DNA from 3 places in the Sulfurovum zhangzhouensis genome. Region 1 is predicted to be linked to each of the others. Evidence: riboswitches for the same ligand, from Rfam matches in the RefSeq annotation. Region 1 holds a riboswitch; each other region holds the start of a gene.
What was found. A riboswitch is a leader RNA that binds a small molecule or an ion and turns the genes downstream of it on or off. The one in region 1 is predicted to bind cyclic di-GMP.

Region 1 (2,274 bases):
AATGATGCACTTCAGATAGCCGGAAAGTATGACTTAAAGAAAAAAGAAGGAAAGATCAATGCAGATGCTAACAAGTTAAAGTTGGAGCATGAGTGGGCTGATGTCCTCTCTGATATTAATATAGTGACAACAGCTGACGGTAATCGCACGGATATAAAAGGAGATATCGTTTTACAGGGGGGAGAAATCCATTACGATATAAATCAACAGTCATTTGCCTCTGACAGTGATATTATTATTGTTGAGAATAAAGAAAAAAAACAACCCAATCACTTTATGGATCAGTTGAGCATGGCACTGAATATTCATTGTAAAAAAGCTCTTCTCTTCAAACAAAAAGACATTAACATTCAGGCAAAACCTAGTTTTACCCTTTATAAAGCAATGAATGAGCCTTTAATGGTATTGGGATCGATTGAATTACTTGAAGGCGGCACTTATCTCTTTCAAAATAAAAAATTTGTTCTGGAAAAAAGTTTTATCTATTTTACTGGTACTTTCAATAAACCGCTTTTAGAGATCAAGGCAAAACACCAAGCACTTAATCACTTGATTACTATTACAGTAACAGGCACACCGGAGGCTCCTAATATCAACTTCTCTTCCAGTCCGAGCCTCACAAGAGAACAGATACTTTCCGTTCTACTTTTTGATAATGAATCAGCCTCTGATACGTATACCGGAGATGAGATGATGAAAATGATGGGAGGTGCTATGGCAAAATCTGCTTTAGCAAATGCTGGGGTTAAGATCGATCATTTTGTACTTGGTGCAGGGAACAGTATAGAAGTTGGTAAAAAGCTTACAGACGATCTTATGATTATCTATATCAATGATGAGATACCAAGAGTTGAGTTAAAATACAGGCATAATCGACGTTTTCAGAGTGTTATTGGAGCCAGTGGAGAGTCTAGTTCCTATGATATCATCTATATTAAGGATTTTTAGCCGATCACTTTAGTTGGTATTCTTTGGTATATATTTAAGTCTATTCATTGTAGAATTTACCACATAGGTATTAATGTTGAAAAAGCTAAACCTGTCGTGAGTCAGGGACAGAAAGTTATGGGTCTTTTTTCAGAAAAGATCGCCAGACTGCCAATAGAATCTACCTCTTTTAGGGATATTCTTCTTTTAACTTTTTACCCAAGATTTATGTTTGTCTTGAAATAACGGTAATCATTCAAGATATGAGACATGTTATATAACTCAACGAAGTAGAACACTAAAGGACTGTGATGAATATATCAAAAAACAAAAGTGTACTGGGATTGCTACTTAGTGTGGTCATGGTAGCTTTTTTTATACTCTCTTATGCTGCATATAATTCTTATAAAAACTATGAACTTACACAAAATAGCAAGAACCTTCCATCATTCGTAGAACATATCGAACTGGTATTGGATACTATGGAGTTTGAAAGACTCAATAGTGCTATTTACATGGTAACAAGAGCACAGAGTGATGCAGAGAAGCTTGAAAAGAACAGAAGTGATGTTGATGGGGCATTGAAAAATCTCATGATCTACATCGCTGATAGTCAATTTAGTGCCTATAGTAGACAGATACAAAATATAAGTGGGGAACTTCAACAGATAAGACGAGAAGTAGATGATCTTAGAGGTAATTATCAAGAGATTCTTGTGGATAGGTATCATCATAAAGTATTTGGAAATGTCCAGGAGATATTACAAAGTGTACAGAATACGCTGACAACCAAGAAAGTTGACCACTATTTTAGTGTCTACCTGGCGATAACCAACCTTAAGGAGAATACTGTAGTTGAAAATACAATGATCTCTTCTATTCTTCTTGGGTCTCAAAAAATGAATGACGAAGATGTTAGACTATGGGAAAAATTGATCGCTCAAGATAGATTTCCTGATTATGGTGATATAGAGGATCAAGAGTTGGTTTCCAGGCTTAATGCTTTACTCTCTGTTGATGAGTATAAGAGTGTTCTTGCAAAAGAACGCGAGATGATTATGTATGAGTCCAATAGAGGTGGTTATGCAGTGACTTTGCTTGGATGGCTAAACCAAGTAACAAAAAAAATGGATTACTTTACCCAAGTCCAATCAGAGCTGCGTAAATCCATGCATATCATAGATGATACTGGGAAATGGTTTGCTATCGGATATGCAACAGGAGCATTTTTACTTTTAGTAGTATGGATTATACTATTGATAAAGTTTGTCAAAATACAACAAGATAGACATCTTTTTGAAGAAACGGTTAAAGACATTGAACTTGTTCTTAATGAGAATCAACAAA
Region 2 (2,274 bases), 430 kb from region 1:
TGATATGAGAGAGGACTTCGTTTGAATATTGATAAGCAAATGAAACATCTTTGAGTGTAACTGAAGTCGTTAATACATTCTCAAAAGGATTCTTCTCATGAGGGTAGTGTGGCTCCTGTTTCAATTTTAAAAGCGCATTAATGCGCTCTATCGCAGGTTTGGTATTTTGATAGCTGATCATTAGTCCCATTAACTGTTGTACAGGAGAATTCAAAGCAGAGAGATAAAACAAAAAGGCGATCATCATTCCTACACTTAAATCAGAATAAGCTACTACTACCACCCCCAAAGCACGGAATATATCAATGACCGTATTAGTCAAAAGTCCGGAAGACCGTTGTGCCACGGCAGCTTTATGGCCATAATCAATGGATGCATTTTCTATCTCTTTGGACTGGTCAAGAATAAGAGCAAAAAAGTTTTTCTCTTGGTTACTTGCCCGTACTTGAATAAAGAGTTCAAGTGTTTCATTCAGTAGTTCATTGTAAACCTCATAGGCTTTATATTGACGTCTTAACAACTCTCCTGTCTTTTTCCCTAGGACTTTTGAAAAGGCAAGAAAAAAAGGATTCAGGAATAAGATCAATAAAGCCAGAACCCAGTTCATCCATAACATGACTGCTGCAATACCAATAAGCATCAAGGTTGAACTGAAAAAACTACTGACAAATGCACTGGCAAAACTACTGACACCTGTTACATCCTGTATGGTCTTGGAAACAACTCCCCCCGATTTTAAAGTCTCATACTCGGACAAACACACACGCTCAAGATGATGCAAGATACGATGTCTTAGCAGATAACTGATCCTTTGCGTAATTTTAATAGCATAAAAACTTTGTTGATTGCTAAAAACAAATGCTCCCATTCGCAGTATAGCCACAAGAATTACCGTAACCAAGACTAAAAACCAAGTTTCACTATTACCAAATGTCGTAGACAAAAATGCTGTCAATTTTCCAGGGTGTCCAAGTAACACTTCATCAATCAATAGTGGAATAAGCATAGGGATAGGCAGAAGCAGTAATGTTGCAGCCATGCCATAAAATGTTGTCGCCCAAAACTCTTTTTTTTGCCCCAATATCTGCTGCCAGAAACGTTTCAATGAATAGAGCTTTGTCATTCTTGACCCACCCCATCAATATTCATCATATAAGCATAGGGCTTGATCGTTGACACTTGCAGTGATACTAAAGTGACCGAAGCATGATTCAGTATAAGAGAGGGAAACAGCATAGAAATGTTTTGAAAACGCAGATCCATTATCAGGTCTACATTTTTTTCAAAAGTATAAAGAGTCTTATCATCTAGTAATACCTCTTTAGTATACTTATTCTCTCGAATATCATCACTTCCCCTTTCAGTGAATATAGTAAAGGTAGTGACATAAACAAATAGAATTAACAGGAAAACAAAAAGTTGTAAATCAACTAAACGAAATTTTTTCAACGACATAAACTGCCATCTTTTCATTATAATACCCCAGACAATCTCTGGCAACCCGGCTATCTTTTCTCTTTTAAGACCCGCAGCTTTCCGTCTCTACCTCACGATAGGTTTGGCTTTTTCTCTAATAAAAGTAATTTATTCTACCTATTCATTAATTAAATAACAGTTAGCGAAGATATTATATAGTAGAAATAACAAATATGCGATACACGCGCAAATTTTTTTAACTGAGCAAACAAGCTGAGAATTATATGATAAGAGAAGAGTGCATAAATAATTTTAGTTTCTTATTTATTCTGATACAAAGTGGACTATAGTAAATGCCCCATCTGCTCTTTTTTAGTCTGCAGATACCCTTCATTGTGAGGATTTGAAGCGATCTGGAGAGGAATACGCTCTATGATCTCTATATTTTTGAGGCTTTCAATTTTCTTTGGATTGTTAGTAAGCAGCCTTAGCTTTTTGATCCCAAAATGTTCCAGGATAAACTCAACGATCTCATAGGTCCTTTCATCGGCTTGAAATCCCAGCTGATGGTTTGCAGCAACCGTATCAAATCCTTTATCTTGTAACGCATATGCATTCACTTTATTGAGTAGTCCGATGTTACGACCTTCTTGACGGTGATAAATGATCATTCCACCCTCTTTTGCGATCAGCTCCATAGCAGCATGAAGTTGTTCTCCGCAATCACATTTGAGCGAACCCAAAGCATCCCCGGTCAGACACTCAGAATGTACACGTACGATCGGAGCCTCTGGAAGATTATCGGTGAAAATTGCCAAATGCTCTTTTCCCAGATCATCTTTGAAGGCTTGAATGTTG
Region 3 (2,274 bases), 480 kb from region 1:
GAAGGCGGTTCACTGGAGAGTGACGGAGAGGGAACGATCCTCACTACTTCTGAGTGTCTCTGCAACCCAAATAGAAACGGTGGTTTGAGCAAAGAAGACGTAGAAGCAAAGCTTCAAGAAACGCTTGGTACGACAAGAGTATTATGGCTTGATCATGGTTATCTGGCAGGAGATGACACCGATTCGCATATCGATACCTTGGCACGTTTTGTCAACAGAGATACCATCATGTATGTCAAGTGTGATGATCAAAGTGATGAGCATTATGATGAATTAAAAAAGATGGAAGAACAACTTCAAACTTTCAAAATGGTCGATGGGACACCTTACAACCTGGTAGCACTTCCAATGAGTGATGCGATTTACGATGAAGAGGGTGACCGCCTACCTGCTACCTATGCAAACTTTTTGATCACCAATAACGCAATCATCTACCCAACATACGGTACTGCACAAGATAAAGTTGCCCATGAGGTATTTACATCACAGTTTCCAAACAGAGAGATCATTCCGGTCAATTGTCTAAAACTGATAGAACAGGGAGGAAGCCTGCACTGTTCAACAATGCAGGTAGCCTACTAACGCTACATACTGCGTCCGAAGTTTTGTGCCCAGTAGGTTTGATACTGATCATTTGAAGGATAGTATGCCATACCTACTTCTGTAAAGTGCTCGCTCATGAGGTTTTTACAGTGTTCATCACTGCGCAGCCATGCATCCATTGCCGCTTGTGTTGAGTGCTGTCCTGCAGCAATATTTTCACCGATAGCACGCCACTGATAATCTGCATAGCTCATACGATCTCTTAATTTACTTCCATGTCCCAGCCCCATCTCAACAGCAGCTCTATCATTTCTGCTGCCTGAACCATCATGGCTAAAGTGGCTGCTCTTGGCCATATCATAGCTGTGCTCATATGCTGCATCATAAAGTTTATCACTCCAAGCTAATGGCTGTACCGGTCCCATATTTCCGTACTTTCCACATGATCTTCTCTCTGAACGGATTTGATTGATTCTGGTAAGAAATTCTTTTTGCTGCGCTTTAGTTATAACAGAAGGATAAGCATGTGCTATCTTTTTGGTACTTTGCTGAGAAGTATGACTTTTGTCTGTATTAATGATAGTGACATGTGCAACCTTGGTTGAACCACATCCTGAAAAGAGCAAAATTGTAGCAGATAATAGTGCAAAACTTGTACTTTTCATACACTTCTTCCTTTGATTCGAAATATATTAGGAAAAGTAAAAGTTACATGCATCTATAAATGTGCAACCTGGCAATCTTAACTATGAAGACCCATGGCTTTCCGTCCATATCTCACGATATGTTTGGCTTTTAACATTTCCTTATACATACTATATAAAAATAGAGTTTAATAAAAAATAAAATTATGTTAAAATTTCTTTTATGAAAACAGCACTTATTCAACAAAAATTTTATGGAAATAAAACCGATACTATCAACGCTACTACCTCCAAAATAGAAGAGGCTGCAAAGAACGGAGCAGAGCTTATTGTACTTCAGGAACTTCATCAGAATGAATACTTCTGTCAAAGTGAGGATACCAAGTTTTTTGACTATGCCGCTAACTTTGATGAAGATGTAGCTTACTGGTCAGAGGTGGCAAAAGCCAACTCTGTCGTACTTGTAACTTCACTCTTTGAGAGACGTACAGCAGGTCTCTACCATAATACGGCTGTGGTGTTTGAAAAGGATGGTAAAGTCGCAGGCAGATACCGTAAGATGCATATCCCTGATGACCCTGGATTTTATGAGAAGTTCTACTTTACACCTGGAGATCTTGGTTTTGAACCGATAGATACTTCTGTAGGTAGACTTGGCTTACTTGTCTGTTGGGATCAGTGGTATCCAGAAGCAGCCAGAGCGATGACCCTTCGCGGTGCAGAGATTCTTATCTACCCGACAGCGATCGGATGGTTCGATGCAGATAGTGAAGATGAGAAAGCACGTCAGGTAGAGAGCTGGATCACGATCCAACGTTCCCATGCGATTGCCAATGGTATCCCTGTTATTTCATGCAACCGTGTAGGTTTTGAAGCAGACAGTGCAGGCGTAATGGATGGTATACGTTTCTGGGGTAACTCTTTTGTTGCAGGAGCCCAGGGAGAGATCATCGTGCAGGCCGGGAGTGAGAACGAAGAGATACTTTATGCAGATATCGACCATGCACGTACCAAAGAAGTACGCGATATCTGGCCATTCCTTCGTGACAGACGTATCGAGTCTTATGGTTGTCTGCTTAAACGTTTT

Region 2: another riboswitch for cyclic di-GMP. It lies ahead of PGH07_RS04155 (hypothetical protein); the one in region 1 lies ahead of PGH07_RS01990 (hybrid sensor histidine kinase/response regulator).
Region 3: another riboswitch for cyclic di-GMP. It lies ahead of PGH07_RS04410 (CAP domain-containing protein); the one in region 1 lies ahead of PGH07_RS01990 (hybrid sensor histidine kinase/response regulator).

The regions. Positions count from the first base shown of each region.
Region 1 covers NZ_JAQIBD010000001.1:367,124-369,397, reverse strand. The annotation lists gene PGH07_RS01995 (translocation/assembly module TamB domain-containing protein) at 1-948, shown strand, start outside; cyclic di-GMP riboswitch class I at 1,023-1,103, shown strand; gene PGH07_RS01990 (hybrid sensor histidine kinase/response regulator) at 1,239-2,274, shown strand, end outside.
Region 2 covers NZ_JAQIBD010000001.1:797,551-799,824, forward strand. The annotation lists gene PGH07_RS04150 (ABC transporter ATP-binding protein) at 1-1,123, opposite strand, end outside; gene PGH07_RS04155 (hypothetical protein) at 1,120-1,473, opposite strand; cyclic di-GMP riboswitch class I at 1,493-1,573, opposite strand; gene ribA (GTP cyclohydrolase II) at 1,761-2,274, opposite strand, start outside.
Region 3 covers NZ_JAQIBD010000001.1:850,372-852,645, forward strand. The annotation lists gene PGH07_RS04405 (agmatine deiminase family protein) at 1-582, shown strand, start outside; gene PGH07_RS04410 (CAP domain-containing protein) at 585-1,208, opposite strand; cyclic di-GMP riboswitch class I at 1,268-1,346, opposite strand; gene PGH07_RS04415 (carbon-nitrogen hydrolase) at 1,411-2,274, shown strand, end outside.